DNA from 4 places in the Roseibium salinum genome. Region 4 is predicted to be linked to each of the others. Evidence: predicted binding sites of a transcription regulator. Region 4 holds the regulator's gene; each other region holds the start of a gene.

Region 1 (4,823 bases), 1.7 Mb from region 4:
ACCAGCGGCACCTTGCGCTGCGAGCAGAGCTCGACGAAATGGGCGCCCTTGACCGCGCTTTCGGAAAACAGCACGCCGTTGTTGGCGATGATGCCAACCGGCATGCCGTGGATATGGGCAAAGCCGCAGACCAGCGTCGTGCCGTAGCGGGCCTTGAATTCGTCGAAACGGGAGCCGTCGACGACCCGGGCGATCACTTCGCGGATGTCGTAGGGCGTCTTGAGGTCGGCCGGAACGACGCCGAGGATTTCCTCCGGATCGTAGAGCGGGTCTTCGGGGGCCTGGAGGGCGACACCCGGGGACTTGATCCGGTTGAGGCTGGCAATGGCGCGGCGGGCGAGGGCAAGGGCGTGGGCATCGTCCCGGGCCAGGTGATCGGCGACGCCGGACAGGCGCGTGTGAACGTCACCGCCGCCGAGATCTTCCGCCGAAACCTCCTCACCCGTCGCCGCCTTGACCAGGGGCGGGCCGGCAAGGAAGATCGTGCCCTGGTTCTTGACGATGATTGTCTCGTCCGACATGGCCGGCACATAGGCGCCGCCGGCCGTGCAAGAGCCCATGACCACGGCGATCTGGGCAATGCCCTTGGCGGACATGTTGGCCTGATTGTAGAAGATCCGGCCGAAATGGTCGCGGTCGGGAAAGACCTCGTCCTGGTTGGGCAGGTTCGCGCCGCCCGAATCGACCAGGTAGATGCAGGGCAGGTTGTTCTGTTCGGCAATCTCCTGGGCGCGCAGGTGTTTCTTGACCGACATGGGGTAATAGGTGCCGCCCTTTACCGTGGCGTCATTGGCAAGGATCATCACCTCCTGGCCTTCCACCCGGCCGATGCCGGCAATCATGCCCGCGGCCGGGGCCGCCCCGTCATACATGTCGTGGGCCGCCAGCATGCCGACTTCCAGGAACGGCGAGCCGGGGTCCAGAAGCCGGGAGACACGTTCGCGCGGCAGGATCTTGCCGCGGGAGACGTGGCGCTCGCGGGCGGATTCGCCGCCGCCGTCGAGCGCCGCTTGTGCCGCTTCCTTCACGACGGCCATTGCCGCTTCATGGGCGGTCCTGTTGGCCGCAAACTGGTCGCTCCTGGGCGACAGGCTCGATTTCAGGATGCTCATGTCATCCGGTCTCCCGTGGATCAATCCGCGCTCATGTGGACGCACATGGGGCAGTGAGGTTGATCGATTTCAGAGTGCGGGGACCTTCTGCGTGTCATTCAGCGCAGCAGGCTCCCGGGTTGCAAGCGGTGCGACGGCTTTGCGCACCATGGTCAGGTAAAGGTCTTCGATGTTCCGCTCGCTGAGGCGGCCGCCTGTCCGGTACCAGTTCGGAATGCCGGTCAGCATGGCAATGATCGCGCGGGTCGCGACTTTCGGTTCGTCGATGCTGTAGCGGCCCTTTGCGGCGCCATCTTCCAGAATGCCGGTCAGGATGGATTCGTAACGGCGGCGTTCGGCCTCGATGAGGGCGAAGTTCTCCGGCTCCAGGCTGCGCAGTTCCATGTAGGAGATGAACACCTCGTCGGCGCGCTCCAGATGGTGGCGGATGTGGAAGCGCACGAAACGCTCGAGCGGGTCCATGCCGTCAGGGAAATCCGCCTCGTCCCAGGCCGACAGGAGCTCCGCCATGTGGGACAGCATCAGGTCTTTCAGAATGTCCTGCTTGGTGGGGAAATGGTTGTAGAGCGCGCCGGGCCGGACGCCGACATCCGCGGCGATCTCGCGCATGGAAACGGCGGCGTAGCCGGCAGCGGCAAAGCGCTTCAAGGCGGCCTTGCGGACGCGCCCGGCGGTTTCCTGCCCTTTGGCGCGGACCGGGCCGCGGCCATGGGGTTTTTCGGCGATATCGGTCATACCATTCTCCCTGAGAGAGAAAATAAATGAACGTTCGTTCATTTGCAAGGGGTTTTCAGCGGGAAATCCGGGTCGGGAGCAAATATCGGTTGTGAAGGGGAGCGAATGTCAAAAAACTTACATACATAACCTGTTCACCGTCAGGAGGACGAAATGCCCGGCGTTTCGCCATGGCAGCATTCGAAGGAACCCGTTGATGAGCGAAGACAGTGCAAGGACCTGGGTTGAGGCCGAATGGGCGGACAGTCTGGACGAAGAACTGGAAATGGAGATCGACGACTTTCTGATCGCCAGGGACCTGGCCTTCATTTCCGACAAGAAGCATCAGTCATCGATCGACCGGAACACCTATTTTCACGAGCTGCTGCGTCTCCAGGCGGAGTTGGTCAAGCTCCAGGACTGGGTGCAGCACAACGGGGAGAAGATCGTGGTGATCTTCGAGGGCCGGGACGCGGCCGGCAAGGGTGGGGTGATCAAGCGGATCACCCAGCGGCTCAACCCGCGTGTCGCCCGCGTCGTGGCGTTGCCGGCGCCGACCGAGCGCGAAAAATCCCAGTGGTATTTCCAGCGCTACGTGCCGCATCTGCCGGCCGCCGGCGAGATCGTCCTTTTCGACCGGTCCTGGTACAATCGCTCCGGCGTGGAACGGGTCATGGGCTTTGCCAGCGAGGACCATGTCGAGCAGTTTTTCAACGACGTGCCGGAATTCGAGCGCATGCTCGTGCGCTCCGGCATCACGCTGATCAAATACTGGTTCTCCATCACGGACGAAGAGCAGCAGTTGCGCTTCCTGATGCGCATCCACGACCCGCTCAAGCAGTGGAAACTGTCGCCGATGGACCTGGAATCGCGCGTGCGCTGGGAGGATTATACCAAGGCCAAGGAAGACACTTTCGAGCGCACGAACATTCCCGAGGCGCCCTGGTTCATCGTCGAAGGCAACGACAAGAAACAGGCCCGTCTCAACTGCATCAGCCATCTCCTGTCCATGCTGCCCTACGAGGAAGTCCCGACTGATCCGGTCGTCCTGCCGGAGCGCCGCTACAATTCCGACTACGAGCGCAAGGTCCTGCCGGAGCATCTCTACGTACCGGAAAAATATTGAGGGGGTAAGTGTTGGCGATCGGCTCCTGGCCCAAAGGACCCGGTTTTCCCGCCGGCGGGAACCAGAAAGCCGGCAATCCGCCCTTGCGGGGCGGCAGGAATTCATGCCATCTGAGTAACGTGCCTCAAGAATGAAAGGGAGCCAGGATGGAAGACGGAAAAATCCGGTGGGGGATCGTTTCAACGGCCGATATCGGCCTCAAGAAGGTTATTCCCGGCATCCAGCGGTCGAAGACGGGCATCGCCTTCGCCATCGGCTCCCGCGACAAGGCCCGGGCCGACGCGGCCGCCAGGGCTCTGGGCATCGAACGGGCCTATGGCTCCTATGAGGATCTGCTGGCGGACCCGGATGTGGATGCCGTCTACATTCCGCTGCCGAACCACCTGCATGTGCCGTTGACCAGGCAGGCGGTCGAGGCGGGCAAGCATGTGCTGTGTGAAAAGCCGCTTGCGCTGAATGCGGAGGAGGCGGCCCAGCTTCGCGATCTGCCGAAGGACAGGCTGGTCGCCGAAAACTTCATGGTCCGGGCGCATCCGCAATGGATGATGGCCCGTGAAATCATTCGCTCCGGCGAGCTTGGCGAACTGAAGGCGATCCAGGCCTTTTTCAGCTACTTCAACGACGACCCGGGCAATATCCGCAACATGGCCGATATCGGCGGCGGCGCGCTCTACGATATCGGCTGCTACACCATGCTGGCGGGCCGTTACTTCTTTGAAGCGGAACCGCAGCGGGTCGTGTCGCTGATCGACAAGGATCCGCAATTCGGCACCGACCGGATGAGCAGCGCCCTTCTGGATTTCGGCGCCGGTCGGCACCTGACCTTCACCGTCTCGACCCAGCTGACGCCCTACCAGCGTGTCCAGCTCGTCGGCACGAAGAAGCGGCTGGAGATCGTCATTCCGGTGAATGCGCCGCAAGGCGAGGCGGTTTCCCTGCGCGTCGACGACGGCTCGGTCCTGGGAGACGCGGTGATGCAGACCCAGATCATTTCGCCCTGCGACCAGTATGCCGAACTCGTCGACGTGTTCGGAAAGGCCGTTGCCGGCGAAGCACCGCTGCCCTATGGCCTGGAAGACGCGATCCAGAACATGAAGGTCCTGGATGCCCTGTTTGCCTCTGCTGTGGATGGTGGCTGGGTTTCGCTAAGCTGACCCGGTGAGGGCCATCTTCGCCAGAGCATGCTCTCGCCCCGGCCCGAACCGGTCCGATCCTGCAGTTCATGTGGGTATCGCCGAAGCGGCCGCGGAAGTCGTCAGCCAGACTGGTTTGTGGAAAGACCTTCGTCGAGCAGATCTTCCACGAACCAGGCGGCAAACTGGTGACGGCCCGAGACCCCTGCCTTGGCATAGATCTTAGTCAACTGAGCGCGGACGGTGCCTTGCGCCGCCCCTCGCATCTGGGCAATCGTCGTGAGGTCGAGCCCCTTCAGGGCAAGCAGCCCCACATCGCGTTCAGCCGGGGTCAGGCCCCATTCCGTGAATTGGGTCTCGATGATCCCGGACAATTCACCGCGCGCAGTGGCAAGCGCGCGTTCCTGGTATTGCATCCTGTGCATGGTGAGCTTGAGCTGCCAGCCCGCGAGGAAGATTCCCGAAATCAGGACAAAGACGACAAACGCTTCCAGCAGCGAATGAGGACTGCCAAGGTCGTTCATCAAGTCCCAGAAGACGTCGCCGACGAAAAATGCGGCGGCGACGGATTGCAGCAACATGAAAGCGGAAAGGGCAGCGATCTGTCGCTGCCCAGGCTGAAGACCTGCTCGTTTCTGCTTCATTGGTTCTTTGTCCGCCCGAAAATCATCGAGCGTACAAGATTGCGCCTCAGTGCACGGCTTTCAACCGCAACTCCGGCAACGTGAAGCAGCGCCA
Region 2 (4,823 bases), 1.6 Mb from region 4:
TGACTTTCCAGGTGGCGCGCGAGTTGAGGAGCTCGCGTTTCAGCCAGGCGAGCTGTTCCGCACCGAGGATCCGCGTATCGAGGGTCATGCCGTCTTCCATCGAGGCGCCGTTGGGGCCGCGGTAGGACCGCAGATCCAGGAAGAAGACATCGAGCAGCGGACCGTAGGCGATCTTGCGGTAGACGCGGCCGGGCTCGGCCGGCGTATAGCGGATGGGGGTCAGTTCGTGGAATGCACGGCCCGCGCGCGCGGCGAGCACATGGACATTCTTTTCGCTGTAGCGATCGTCGGAGAGGAGGTCCTTGGCAGAAGACCAGTTGTTGACGACTTCGTGGTCGTCCCACTGGAAGAAGGTCGGAACCTCGGCATTGAAGGCGCGCAGATTTTCATCGAGCAGGTTGTATTTCCACTGGCCGCGGTACTCGTCCAGGGTTTCGGCCACCTTGGCCTTTTCTTCGGTGACGATGTTTTTCCAGATCGTGCCGTCCTTAAGTTCCACAGTCTCCTTGAGCGGTCCGTCGGCGTAGATCGTGTCGCCGGAATGGATGAAGAAATCCGGCTGATGGCCGGTCATGGTGGCATAGGTCTTCATGCCGCCGCGGTCGGTGTCGATCCCCCAGCCCTGGCCGGCGGTGTCACCGGACCAGGCAAACCGGATGTTCCGGCGCGAGGCCGGAGCCGTGCGGAAGCGGCCGGTCACCGGGTCTGAGACGGCATTGACGTCATTGAGATCGGCGAAGGCGACCCGGTAGAAGATCTCCTGGTCCGAAGGCAGGTTCTCCAGCAGGCGCTTGGCCGTGAAATCCGTCTCCGGCAGCGCGTCGATCGGCGCAAGCCGCACGGGCGTTTCGAAGGAGCCGGTGGTGTCGATTTCGACCAGCATTTTCGCCGGACGGTCGGCCCGGGCCCAGATCATGCCCGAGTTGGCGTCAACGTCACCGGATTGAAGTCCATGGGTGACAACCGGGCGCGAGGCGGCCCTCGACAGGTTTGGCATGGCGAGCGGCGAGGCCAGCACGAGGCCGGACGCCACGGAGGATTTCAGAAAACTGCGTCGGGAAAAAATGGAAGACATCTTGGCTCCTTGGCTGAGGATTGCGGTTGCAGGTTCCTTGGCAAAACATCAAGAGCGCGCGCGCCATGACATGCGGATGTCCATTCCACGACCGTTCCCTGAAATTTTCATGACAACACCTCCCGTGCTGCTTGACCGGCCGTGCGGGACGCGCCAAACACAGGGCTGTTTTAGGGGAGACCCATTTCAGTCCCGGTCATGAGCCCTGACCCTGAATCGCCTGAAGGACGCGATGATGCCGACCCGGATACCTTATGAACCGCCCCACTTCGATGGCAAGCGCGCCCGCCCGCATGTCATGGGAATTCTGAATGTCACGCCGGATTCCTTTTCGGACGGCGGACAATTCCATGCCGCCGAGGCTGCCCTGGCGCATGCCAGGCAGATGATCGCCGAAGGAGCCGACATTCTCGATGTGGGCGGCGAGAGCACGCGGCCCGGCTCGGAACCCGTGTCTCTCGAGATGGAGTGGTCCCGGCTCGATCCGGTCCTCGGCAAGGTCATCGCAATGGGCGTCCCCGTCTCGATCGATACCTACAAGGCGGAAATCGCCAGGCGCGCCTGCCGGGCCGGCGCGGCGCTCGTCAACGATGTCTGGGGGCTGCAGAAAGACCCGGCCATGGCCGATGCGGTGGCCGAGGCCGGCGTGCCCGTGGTGATGATGCACAACCGGCTGGCGGCCGACCGGGATCTCGACATCATGAGCGACATCGACCGGTTCTTCGAAGTGTCGATGGACCTTGCCGACAGGGCCGGAATTGCGAGAGACAGGCAGATCCTTGATCCGGGATTCGGTTTCGGCAAGACCATCGAGCAGAATTTCGTTATCCTGAACCGGTTCGAGACACTGAAGAAGCACGGCCTGCCGCTTCTGGCCGGAGCTTCCCGCAAGCGGATGATCGCCTCTGTGCTCAACAACGCGGAAGCGGGCGAGCGCCTTTATGGCTCATTGACGGTTCACGTAACCGCCATGGTGAAGGGGGCGGCCATCGTCCGGGCTCACGACGTACGCCCGCATGCCGAAGCTGCGCGGATGCTGGAAGCAACCTTTCTGGAACGGAACCCGACCTGACATGACATCATCCAGCCGGACGCCGGCGACCCGCGCGATGCCGGACGCGCCCACCCGCCGTGCCCCGACCCGCTGTGCACTGGGGCTTGGCGCAAATGTCGGTGATACCAGGGCCACTCTGGACACCGCCATTTCCAGACTGGAGCAGACGGAAGGTGTCACCCTTGTCGCGAGGTCGTCCGACTACCGGGCGCCGCCGTGGGGGCCGGTGCCGCAGGACGATTACCGCAATTGCTGCATCGTCATCGATACGACCCTCACGCCGCAGGACCTGCTCGGCCTTTGTCTTCGGATCGAAAGGGAGTTGGGCCGGGTCCGCGATGTACGCTGGGGCCCGCGGACACTTGACATTGATGTCCTGATCTATGGATTGCAAAGGGTTGTGGAGGCGGATCTGGAAATCCCGCATCCGCGCATGGGCGACCGGGCCTTCGTGCTGATCCCTCTTGCCGAAATCTGGCCGGATGCGCCGCTGGGAGACGGACGCACCGCCATCGAGGCGCTGGAAACCTGTCCGGATCAGGAGGGCGTGGTCAAGTTGGAAGATCGCGGGCTCTGAGCAGTGTGATGGTGTCCGTCACATCGGAAACACGCTAATTTAAGACTTCTGGTGGACACTCCCGGTGGCTAATCGATCAGGTCGCTGACATGTTTTTCAAGAATTTCATCACCTATTTACAGGACAAGCGGCACCGGTCCAGAGAGACTTTGTCATTTGCGGTACTGGCAGTTCTTCTGCCTAATTTACTCTATATTATATTGAGCCTCTTCTACTGTCCGAATAGGACGGTTTTCGTCGTCTTGCTGGGGACGATCTGTTTTCTCGGCGTGCTAATCAACAGATACGTTTTCCTGATCCTGCTGCTTTCCGTGATGGCCGTGGATGCACTGGCGCTGCTCTCGCTGTTTTTTCAGATGCCGCTGCCGATGATGTTCGACTCGCTCCGCTTTGCCGGAAATCTGAGCATTGCGGATTCAGCGGTCTATCTGGCGGGCCTGCTGCTGCTGCTCGTTTCTCTTGGACTGACCTACTATGTCGTCCTCGCAACCAAAACCAAGCTGGATCGTCTCAGCTTCGTTCCATTCCTGTTTGTGCTGTTCACTTTCGCCGCTTTCGACTGGTGGGTGAACGTGCCGCCGCAGGACGCGCTTGCCGCACAAAGCAATTTCGCCGACAGGTTCTCTCCCGTTCGGGACGCAGCAAGTGCGCACGCGGGTCTCGACCAGCATCTTGTGTCCTCCGGGGAGCGGAATATTCTCATCGTCATGGTTGAGGGGCTTGGTGCGTTTGCCTCGCAAGACCACCAGAAACTGGTCTGGGGACCGCTTTTGGGCGAAGAGGTGAAGGAAAGCTATGACGCTGAAAGCGGCACTGCCGTCTATTTCGGAACCACGACATCCGGTGAGGCCCGCGAGCTGTGCAACGTGATGGCGGACTACCGGGATTTTCGCGAGCGCGACAGCGCCGACTGTCTTCCGAAGCGCGCAGTGGAAGCCGGATACAGGACGGCGGCGTTTCATGGATTTACGGGTGAATTCTTCGAGCGGTTCGATTGGTATCCCAAGATAGGATTTCAGGAACTCAATTTCATCGAAAACAACGCCGGCCTGAATCCGGTCAAGCCGCTTCCCCATTGCGGTGTCGCCTTCAGGGGCTTGTGCGATGCCGATGTCGCAAAGTCGGTCGAGGCCTTTCTCTCGGGCCCGGAAGAAGCCCCGAAATTCGCGTATTGGCTGACCTTGAACTCGCACAAGCCTGTGATGCCGGGAGAGGTTCCGGCCCGGCTTTCATGTGACAATGGCGGCGTCTTTGATGATGTGGAGTTGTGCCGTATGGCCGAGCAGTGGCTGAACGTGTCCCATCTGGTGAAAGCAATCGCGCTGAACGAGAATCTGAGGCCAACGGAAATTGTTCTGGTCGGCGATCATCACCCGCCGTTGTTCACGCGCAGCGGACGGCGTCAGTTTCAGCCAGGGAAAGTGGCATGGCTGCACCTGAAGCCGAAGATGGATGATGAAGCCCGGACGGCGGCAGTGCGGTCATCAGCGCAGCGCCCGGAAAACTAAGGTACGGGCACCCCGGACGAGGTCAACGCAGAAGCGTTTCAAGGTCCGACGAACCTGTCCATGTGAAACCTTGCCGTGCCGGCGCTCTGCCGATGGTCGCGGCCGAAGGGGCAGGCCCGCCGGGCAAGGCAGCCGGTCCAGCAGTCATGGTCGCGATGCTCAGCCAGATGGCTTCGGCAATCGCCGGCCCTGTAGCCTTCCTCCAAGGAAATCGCTTCTACCGGACAGACAGTCAGGCAGGGTTTGTCCGCGCAGCTTTCGCAGGGGCCTTTTTCGGGTGCCGGTGCAGCATCGATCAGGCGGCCAGCGGAGAGGAAAGCGGCGCGGAAGCCGGCCCAGGGGCCATATTCCGCATGAGCCAGCACGCCGAGCGGGCTCCTGGAAAAGCCGCCGCATCGCAGCGCCCATTGCTGGAACGGATGATAGGGCGGTCCCTCGAAGGGAAACAGCGCTTCAAAGCCGTAGTCAATGGCGGACGCTGAGAGAATGCGTTTGGTGTAGCGGTCGAGCGGATCGGGGGCGCCGTCCCGAAATTCCGGGCTGCGCGTAAGGTGGGGCCACAGGGAAGGGCCGGTGCTGCCGATCAGGAAAAGGGCTCCGGGTGCCTTG
Region 3 (4,823 bases), 310 kb from region 4:
CGGTCCGTTGACGGGCGTCTCGTCACCGCCGGCATTCGGCTTGACCGCGCGGTTCTTGTTGTTGGTCAGGGCGCAATAGGCTTCGACCGCGACCGGGTTGACCGCCACCCATTCCGGACGGTCCATGGTCGTCGCGCCGACCTTGGATGCCGCCATGCGGGTGAACATGCAGACTTCCGCCAGGCTCATGCCGGTGGTCTCCGCAGTCAGGGCAAGCCATTCGCCGCTGCCGTCCTCGTTGAACTTCGCGACGAACAGCGTGCCGTCATCGAGCAGGCCATCCGTGGATGCACCCGGCGTATAGGCGCCGTTGGAAACGTATTTGTAGAGAAACTCGCCGCGCTCGTCATCGCCCATATAGACGACGACACGGCCGTCACGCGCCAGCGTGCAGGCAGCGTTCTCGTGCTTGAAACGGCCGAGAGCGGTGCGCTTGACCGGCGTGGAACTCGGGTCGCTCGGATCGATCTCGACAATATAGCCGCAGCGGCGCGGTTCGTTGACATTCCTGGAGATGTCGAAGCGCTCGTCGAATTTCTCGTAGTCGTAACGGCTTTCCAGGGAGATGCCGTATCGCTTGAAGTCCTCCGGACGCTCGAAGTTCGCATCCGTGGAACCGAAATAGCCGTTGAAGTTTTCTTCGCAGGTCAGGTACGTGCCCCAGGGCGTCCTGCCGGCGCCGCAGTTGTTGAACGTGCCGAGCGATGTGGTTCCGCTCGGGTCCGCGTCGGTCTTCAGAAGGTCGTGACCTGCTGCCGGACCGGCGAGCCGCATTGCGGTGTTGTGGGTGATACGGCGGTTGAGCGGGCTGTCCACGACCACGTTCCAGCCGCCATCGCCTTCTTCCACTTCCATGACTGTGACGCCCTGCAGGTTCTGCATCTTGCGGACGTCTTCAGCCGATTGAGGCTTGCCGTCCTCGGTGTGCGGCAGGTTGATCTTCGGATTGGCGTATTCATGGTTGACCGCGATCACCTGCCTGTCACCAACCGCGAAGAGTTCCATACCGTCGGTGTTCTCGCCGAATACCCGGTCCGAAGTCCTGGCATCACCGCCTGTCTCATGGTCGAAGTCGAGGGCGTCCGAGAACAGCCTGTCGCCCCATTTCACGAGGATGTCCCAGGTGTAGCCTTCGGGCACGTGGACGGTGGCATCGGTTGCAATCGGGATAGGGTTGAACGCGAACCGGCCGGCTTCCTGCGCCCGGGCCGAGGTGGAATTCATCAGGCTCACGCCGCTTCCCAGCCCCATTGCAGCCGCGCCGGAGCCGAAGGCCACGAGGCCGCCCAGGAAACCGCGGCGGGAAAGGCCTGCTTCCACGACACGGTCGAAATCGGTGGTTTCAGGGGTCGGGCGAACGAGTTCGTCCCATTCGTCCCAGGACAGGTCATCGTGGCTGATACGGGTCATGTTTGCTCTCCAAAGGATGGCTAAAGGAAACTACACCCGGACTGCGTTAGACAAGCATCATGACAACTGCGCAACAGTTCGGCGACAAGTACGCAAATCCTGATGTCACATGACCGTTTCACCATCGGCGGGCTTCCGGCGCATTCGCCTGAGCCCCGGGCGCCCGTCCTTGTGTCACGGCGGAAATCCGCCCTTCAGGCGGCTTTCAGTCACGGATTTAGTTGCGTCCCGGCGTGAGCGTCGGCCGGGACTGAAGGGTCAGGTTTTCCACGTCTTTTGAGGTCATGCGTCTTCATCCTGCAGCTCCCGCTCAGGCAGGTCGGGCCGGTCGCCATAAAGATACCGCGGCCCGCGCCCGAGACGCGAGGCCGCATCGCCCGCGTTATAGAGACGGCAGCTTTTCATCGACAGGCACCCGCAGCCGATGCAACTGTCCAGCTTGTCCCTCAATGCGGTCATTCGCTGGATTCTCTCATCCAGATGCCTGCGGAAGTCCTTGCTGATCCTCGTCCAGTCCGCCTTGGTCGGCGCCCTGCCCTCCGGCAGGCTTTTCAGCCGGTCGGCGATTTCGGCAATCGAAAAGCCGAACTCCTGGGCCACGAGGACAAAGGACAGCCGGCGGATATCGGCGCGCATGAACCTGCGCTGGCCGCCCCGATTGCGGGCCGGATGAACGAGCCCCCGTTCTTCGTAAAACCGGATCGCCGACACGGAAAGACCGGTGCGGTCAGCCAGTTCGCCGATGGTGAGCAGATCGGTCGTCTTCATAACCTTTTTCAAAATTTCACCTTTCGCCTCTTGACCTAAACTTAACTTGAGGAATTATCTCTGTGTCTGCTTCGAGTCAAATCTTGAAAGGAGACGTTATGAGCACCGCATTCCTGGAACATGTGAACGTGACAGTCAGCGATCCCGAGGCCACGGCGAAACGGCTGCACGACTGGTTCGGCTGGAAAGTCCGCTGGAAAGGTGACAGTCTTGGCGGCGGCACCACGTATCACATCGGCAACGAGACGAGCTACATCGCCGCCTACACCCCGCCCAAGGCCACCACACCCCTAAGTGGCGACAGCTACAGCCATCGCGGCGGGCTGAACCACGTGGCCGTTGTCGTCGATGACCTGGATGCGGCAGAGGCGCGGATCAGGGCCGGCGGATACGTCCCCCACAATCACGCCGCCTATGAGCCGGGCCGCCGGTTCTATTTCGAGGACGATGACGGCATCGAGTTTGAAGTCGTCAGCTATGCCTGATCGGCTGACGGGCGGCTTCGGCCGCCCGCTCCGCTAAAACTCAATGCCCGCTCAGGACCAGCGTCTGGACAGGGTATAGCAGGGCCTGGACACGAAGCAGCATGGCGTGAACGAGCCCGACCGCATCGATCGCATGCAGGTAGATGAACTCCCCTGTTCCAAGCGGCTCGCCTGAACTCAGCCGGTCATGATTGCTGGTATAGGCATTCACGCTGCAAACCGCGCCGGGCGGCAGTCGTTTCAGACCGTCCTTGTAGATCGGCTCCAGAACGGCAGTGATCGACGCCGGCCTTACGGTCTGGCTGGTGTCGACAAGCTGACCGCCCGCAGCCACCTGTCCGGAGGCAATCTGGGTCTGCACCTCTGTGATCACCAGCGGTATGATCGTGAAAGGCTGGGCGCCGCAAAACGCCTCGGCCACCATGCCGACTTTCAAGACCTGCGCTTCGATCTGGCCAAAGCCCGCGATCAACCGTTCGTTTTGAGCGTCCTTGGGGATCAAGATCCCCGCCGGGCGCATGATCGGATTCACGATGTCGCCAGGCCGCAGCACAAACTGACTGACCGTCCCGTCAACACCGGCATAGACAGTCGTTTTCGCCAGTTCCACTTCCGCCTCGGCCAGCCGCGCTTGCGCGCTTTTCAGCTTCTCTGGCAAGAACACATTGATCTTGGTTTCGGCCAGGTCCCTGTTCGCCTCCGTTGCTTTCATGGCACCCGTCATGGCTTCCACGGTGGTCTGCAGTTTTTCGACATCCCGCACGCTGACCGCGCTGGCGTTGCGGGTAAACAACTCCTGTCTCGTGTCGAACTCATCCTGGGCCTGCTTCAAGGCTGCCTGTGCCTGCTCGACCTGCGCGGTGGCAACGGCAAGTTCGCCCGTTGCCAGCGCAATCTCTCCCTGGAGTTCGGCAACCTGCTGCCGCGCCGTGCCGACGGCAGCCTGCTGGCGGCTGCTGTCCAGCTTGAAGATGGGATCTCCCGCCTTGACGTCATATTCGAGGCCGACCGGTACGTAGGTTTCCGCCACGCGGCCCGAACCTTCCGGCAGGATCGCGATGGTGCGAAACGCGGAAACCGCACTCGTGGCGGTCGGGTGAAAGTAGAAAACCAGTGTGATCAGCGCCACCGTAAGCATCAGGCAGGTGACGATGCCGTAGCGCAGCTCGTACCAGACCGAGTAGAGCGTGATCTCGTGGCCGATCCGTTTGCCCTGCCCATAGCGGCGGTAAAGAAAGTCCGGCAAGATCGTCAGCACTGAACAGAACAGAAGTTCAAACATTTATGCCTCCTGCCTGGGTGCGGATTGCCGAGTGTCCGTTGCCGTCTCACCTGCCGGGGCCGCGGCATCGCGCTCCTCCGCCGGGCTGTCCGGCTCGCTTGCCTCCCTCAAGGGCTCCGGACCAATGCCGCTTCGAACATCAGGCCGGTTGGCCATCCGGCTCAGCGAATTCGCAATCGAGCCAAGCGGAGACACGAAATCCGGGACCTGAACGAATGCCAACAGGAGGGCGGCAACCCAGAAGATGTTGTTATGCGTAAAGAGCGCGAGAAGGCCGAGCACGGCAACCAGCTCAAAATGCATCCGGCCATGCTTGTGCGCGAGGCGCTCCGGCAAGGAATGAAGGTGCAGGTAGAACGTCCCCAACAGGACAACACCGATGATGAGCACGGCCAGCATGATCATCATCAGCGGATCGCTTCCTTCCATCGACGGTAAGAACGCCGGCAGATGCTCGGGCGCAAGTTCATGCGTATTCTCAGCCATTCCAAACCCCAGTTCGCCTGCGGCACCCCTCCGGAACAACCCGAGCTTCGCCACGCCACATTTAAGCTGCAATCGGCATCCGTGTGCAAATAAAATGCGTCGCAGAAGAGTTTATCGCGCGATGCCTGTACTTATCGCGGCGCCATGCGGATGGCGCCGTCCAGGCGGATCGTTTCGCCGTTGAGCATGTCGTTCTCGCAAATGGACCTGACCAGCTGGGCGTATTCGGCCGCCCTTCCGAGACGCGAGGGAAACGGCACCTGCTGGCCCAGGGACTGCTGAACGTCTTCGGACAGCCCTAGCAGCATAGGCGTTTCGAAGATGCCTGGGGCGATCGTCATTACCCGGATGCCGGATTTGGCGAGATCGCGGGCGACCGGCAGGGTCATGCC
Region 4 (4,823 bases):
CGTCCGCGGACGTCCAGTCCTTCCACGGCGAAGGGCCGGACGGCGTCCAGCCCTGCGGGCCTTATGCCCAGGTCATCGAGATTTAGTGCCAATTGGCTCTGCCTCAAGCTGCGCCGAAGCACCAGGCCAGAATGCCCTTCTGGGCATGGAGCCGGTTCTCGGCTTCGTCAAACACAACGGAATTCGGACCGTCCATGACTTCCGAGGTGACTTCCTCGCCCCGGTGCGCCGGCAGGCAGTGCATGAACAAGGCGTCCTTGTTCGCCTCTGCCATCAACCGCTGGTTCACCTGATAGGCGCCGAGAAGGTTGTGACGCGTTTCCGCATCATCATCCCCCATGGACACCCAGCAGTCGGTGACGACACAGTCGGTCCCTTTCACTGCCTCATATGGGTCCGTTGTGACCAAAATGGAACCTCCCTTGGCGCGGGCGCTGTCGATCAGCTCCTGCGGCGGTGCCAGTTCGCCCGGCGTCGCGATACGCAGTTCGAAATCGAACCGCGGCGCGGCATGGATCCAGGAGGCCAGCACGTTGTTGCTGTCGCCGGTCCAGGCAACGCTCCTGCCTTTCACGGAACCGCGATGCTCCTCGAATGTCATCAGGTCGGCCATGATCTGGCAGGGATGCGAAAGCTTGGTCAGGCCGTTGATCACCGGAACCGTCGCATTTGCGGCCAGTTCGTTCAGCTCGTCATGATCCAAAATCCGGATCATGATCCCGTCCACGAAACGGGAGAGAACACGCGCGGTGTCGGCAATCGTCTCGCCCCGCCCGAGCTGCATTTCAGCGCCGGTCAGCATGAGGGTTTCGCCGCCAAGCTCGCGCATGCCGATATCGAAGGAGATGCGGGTCCGCGTGGAGGGCTGCTCGAAGATCATTGCAAGGACCTTGCCTGCAAGCGGCCGCTCGCTGCGGACACCGTCTCGGTTTGCCTTGATCTTCTTGCCGGCTTCAAGAATGGCGCGCAGCTCGTCGCCTTCGAATTCGGTCAGATCCAGAAAATTCCGATAGGTTCCGTTCGCGGTCATTCGGCCGCTCCTTCCACCAGTTTTTCTTCCACTGCACGGGCGGCCTGGTCGAGCCGCTCGACGGCGGTTGCTATTTCTTCTTCGCTAATGGTCAGCGGCGGCATGATGCGCACCACATTTTCGCCGGCCGGGACTGCCAGAAGCCCGGCCTCGCGGGCGGCGGCAACATAGTCGCCTGCCGGCACGACGCATTTCAGGCCGAGCATCAGACCGTTGCCGCGCACCTGCTCCAGAACTTTCGGATGGCTGTCCACCAGCCCGGCAAGCTTCTGCTTGAAGCTGAGGCCCTTTTGCCGGACCTCTTCCAGGAACCCGTCGCCGAGCACGACGTCCAGCACGGCGTTGCCGACCGCCATGGCCAGCGGATTGCCGCCGAAGGTGGTGCCGTGGGTTCCAGGTGCCAGGGCCTTCGCCGTCTCGGCGGTCGCAAGGCAGGCGCCCATCGGGAACCCGCCGCCGATCCCCTTGGCAATAGCCATCAGATCGGGTTCGACACCCGTCCACTGATGGGCGAACAGCTTGCCCGTCCGTCCGACGCCGGTCTGGATCTCGTCATAGATCAGGAGAATGCCGTTGTCGTCGCAGATCCTGCGCAGGGCCCGCAGGAAATCGACCTGGATCTCCCGGATACCGCCCTCGCCCTGGATCGGTTCGATAGCGATCGCCGCGGTCTGCGGGCCGATCACGGCCTTGAGCGCATCCAGGTCACCGGTCGGCACCTGATCGAAACCCGGCGCCTTGGGCCCGAAGCCCTCCAGGTATTTCGCCTGTCCGCCGGCGGCAATGGTCGCAATCGTGCGGCCGTGGAACGCGCCCTCGAAAGTGACGATATGGAACCGGTCCGGCTGGCCGTTGTCATAGTGATAGCGGCGCGCGCACTTGATGCAGGCCTCCATCGCCTCGGCTCCGGAATTCACGAAAAGCACCTTGTCGGCAAATGTCGCCTCGCACAGCCGCTTCGCCAGCCGCTCGCCTTCCGGCATCTGGTGGAGATTGGAGACATGCCAGAGCTTGGCCGCCTGATCCTGCAGGGCCTTGACCAGATGCGGGTGGCTGTGGCCGAGCGCGTTCACGGCAATACCGGAACCGCAATCGAGGAATCGTCGGCCGTCTGCCATTACCAGCCAGACACCTTCCCCGTGATCGAAAGACAGGTTCGATCTTGCGTAGTTTCCAAATAGTGCCGTCTCGGACATTCCTCGTACAACTCCTGTTAGCGCCTTTCCCGCTCCGGTTACGTCACGATAACGGTACGGAAAGGCCAAAACGCAACGTGCCGCCCCGATGAGGCGGCACGCAGCGGAGAACTTATACACCGTCCCTACCGTTGCCTGTCAATGGAAATGCCGTATTTGCCCGCAAATCGGGAAGTCACGACACGTTCAACGGGCTCGCCTTATTTGGGGAAAAGTCGGTTCATCCCCAATTGGTTTAAGACCAGTGGTTGCCTCACAAATTAACACTATTGTAACCTCTGGGCAGTCAGACACGAGATCTCGTGACGTCAATCGGATACAGGCACTAGATATGCCGATCGAGCGCATGCTTGTCACGAGGCTAATGGCCGCCGGTCGGTCAAATAAAAAGGGTGCGGCAATGAGCTGGACGAACGAACGGGTTGAGCTTCTCAAAAAGCTTTGGAGCGACGGCTTGAGCGCCAGTCAGATTGCGGGCGAGCTGGGCGGGGTGACCCGCAACGCCGTGATCGGCAAGGTGCACCGGCTGGGCCTTTCCGGCCGCGCCAAAACGGCCTCCAACCCGTCCAAACAGCGTCGCGCACGACCCAACGCTCCCGCGGGCACTTCGGCACCGAAGAAACCGGCCGCCCAGCCGCAATCGATCGGCGCGACCGCCCTGAAGGCCGATTACGCACCGGCTCCGGTGGCCGAAGCAAAACCGGAACCGATCGCGGAACTGGTCCCGATCTCCCAGCGTGCAACGATCCTGACGCTGACCGAGCGGACCTGCAAATGGCCGATCGGTGATCCGGCAACGGACGACTTCTATTTCTGCGGCCGCCAGTCGGATGCCGGCGTGCCCTATTGCGCGCACCACTGCAAGATCGCCTACCAGCCGGTCGCCGACCGCCGCCGCGACCGCAAGGTGATCGCCCAGGCATCCTGACGCAACAGTTCAGCTCAGACTTGAAGTGCCCGCCGATCCGGTGGGCATTTTTGTTTTCTGACCCTGCGATCTCCATCGCCAGCCGGGCGCGCCGGGATCGGAGAGCCGCAAGCCCGTTCTCCTTCCATCCTACACGACAGACCTCGGCTCACCGGTCCCGGATCTGCGCTTCGCTCCGTCCGGGAGGACGAAGGAAAGGTTGTCGCTAGGCTAGGCCGGGTGCACCACGGCTATGGGCATTCGTGAAGGGGGTGCCCGTTTTCGGCAGTGCGGGCGGCGCGGCAGTGGCGCCTCTACGGTTCAGCCTGTTGCCGAGAACTGATCGTTGAAGGCGTACCCGGCGCCGCGGACGGTGCGGATCGGGTCACTGGCCTTGCCCTTGTTGAGCGCCTTGCGCAGGCGCCCGACATGGACGTCCACGGTGCGCTCGTCGACATAGACGTCGTGACCCCAGACGCCGTCGAGCAACTGCTCGCGCGAGAAAACACGCCCGGGCGACGTCATCAGGAATTCCAGCAGACGGAACTCCGTCGGCCCGAGATGGATCTCCTTGGCGTTCCTGCGGACGCGGTGCGTTTCGCGGTCCAGTTCGATGTCGCCGGAGCGCAGCATGCTCGACACCACTTCCGGGCTTGCCCGCCGCAGGATGGCGCGCACGCGGGCCATCAGTTCGGGCACGGAGAAGGGCTTGACCACGTAGTCGTCGGCCCCTGTCGCCAGGCCGCGAATGCGCTCGGCCTCCTCGCCGCGGGCCGTGAGCATGATGACCGGCAGACGTTCGGTATCTTCACGGGCACGCAGGCGCCGGCACAGTTCAATTCCGGACAGGCCCGGCAGCATCCAGTCGAGGAGCAGGAGATCCGGGAGGCTTTCCCTCAGCCGGAGTTCCGCTTCATCGCCGCGGACACAGGATTCAACCGTGTATCCTTCCGCTTCCAGATTGTATCGCAACAGAAGGCTGAGTGGTTCTTCGTCTTCAACGATGAGCACCTTCGGCATACAGTATCGCTCCACTTCCCTCACCGGCGCCGAGCGCCGGACAGTTCATTCCTGGCGTTCAACGAGCAAGGTTCAGGCAGGACCCATGGTTTCGTCCATCTTCGTGCGCTCTTCCGGCAGGCGCTCACCGGTGACCATGTAGTAGACGTTCTCGGCGATGTTGGTCGCGTGATCGCCGATGCGCTCGATGTTCTTGGCGCAGAACAGGAGATGGACACACTGGGTAATGACCCGGGGGTCTTCCATCATGTAGGTCAGCAGCTCGCGGAAGATCGAGGTGTAGATCGCATCGACCTCGGCATCGGCCTCCTGGACCCGGCGCGCGGCTTCGGCGTCCTTGCGGGTATAAGCGTCCAGCACCTGCTTGAGCTGCGACAGGGCAAGCTCGGTCATGTGCTCGACGCCGATGGCAAGCTTCTTGGACTGCAGCCCGCTGTCGATGGCAATCGCCCGCTTGGCGACGTTCTTGGCCAGGTCTCCGACCCGTTCCAGGTCGTTGGCAATCCGCGTTGCCGCGGTGATTTCCCTGAGGTCCTGGCCCAGCGGCTGGCGGCGGGCGATCATTTCGATCAGCTTCACCTCGACTTCGTGATGCAGCGCGTCCAGGCGCTCATCCTGACGGATGGTGGTTCTGGCCAGCTCGAGATCCTGCGAAACCAGCGCGGACACG

The links. Region 4 encodes PhoB, which activates phosphate uptake and scavenging genes when phosphate is short. Its sites were predicted from a motif close to TGTCATNNANCTGTCAT; they were not measured.
Region 1: a site for PhoB is predicted at 1,954-1,970, ahead of ppk2 (polyphosphate kinase 2). Genes of this name have one in related genera too.
Region 2: a site for PhoB is predicted at 1,174-1,190, ahead of ON753_RS22490 (alkaline phosphatase D family protein). Genes of this name have one in related genera too.
Region 3: a site for PhoB is predicted at 1,481-1,497, ahead of ON753_RS13585 (PhoX family protein). Genes of this name have one in related genera too.

What each region holds. Positions count from the first base shown of each region.
Region 1 covers NZ_JAPEVI010000003.1:3,937,345-3,942,167, forward strand. Annotated here, with positions in the region: partial or broken gene ON753_RS22875 (carboxyl transferase domain-containing protein) at 1-1,112, opposite strand, end outside; gene ON753_RS22880 (TetR/AcrR family transcriptional regulator) at 1,182-1,847, opposite strand; gene ppk2 (polyphosphate kinase 2) at 2,044-2,952, shown strand; gene ON753_RS22890 (Gfo/Idh/MocA family protein) at 3,099-4,106, shown strand; gene ON753_RS22895 (helix-turn-helix transcriptional regulator) at 4,208-4,729, opposite strand; gene ON753_RS22900 (cytochrome b/b6 domain-containing protein) at 4,726-4,823, opposite strand, start outside.
Region 2 covers NZ_JAPEVI010000003.1:3,855,996-3,860,818, forward strand. Annotated here, with positions in the region: gene ON753_RS22490 (alkaline phosphatase D family protein) at 1-1,075, opposite strand, end outside; gene folP (dihydropteroate synthase) at 1,311-2,147, shown strand; gene folK (2-amino-4-hydroxy-6-hydroxymethyldihydropteridine diphosphokinase) at 2,185-2,706, shown strand; gene ON753_RS22505 (sulfatase-like hydrolase/transferase) at 2,949-4,214, shown strand; gene ON753_RS22510 (hypothetical protein) at 4,253-4,823, opposite strand, start outside.
Region 3 covers NZ_JAPEVI010000003.1:1,950,609-1,955,431, forward strand. Annotated here, with positions in the region: gene ON753_RS13585 (PhoX family protein) at 1-1,410, opposite strand, end outside; gene soxR (redox-sensitive transcriptional activator SoxR) at 1,693-2,178, opposite strand; gene ON753_RS13595 (VOC family protein) at 2,277-2,663, shown strand; gene ON753_RS13600 (HlyD family secretion protein) at 2,704-3,945, opposite strand; gene ON753_RS13605 (hypothetical protein) at 3,946-4,431, opposite strand; gene ON753_RS13610 (SDR family NAD(P)-dependent oxidoreductase) at 4,563-4,823, opposite strand, start outside.
Region 4 covers NZ_JAPEVI010000003.1:2,264,427-2,269,249, forward strand. Annotated here, with positions in the region: gene ON753_RS15035 (Hsp33 family molecular chaperone) at 1-92, opposite strand, end outside; gene argF (ornithine carbamoyltransferase) at 104-1,030, opposite strand; gene ON753_RS15045 (aspartate aminotransferase family protein) at 1,027-2,226, opposite strand; gene ON753_RS15050 (GcrA family cell cycle regulator) at 2,627-3,154, shown strand; gene phoB (phosphate regulon transcriptional regulator PhoB) at 3,455-4,153, opposite strand; gene phoU (phosphate signaling complex protein PhoU) at 4,226-4,823, opposite strand, start outside.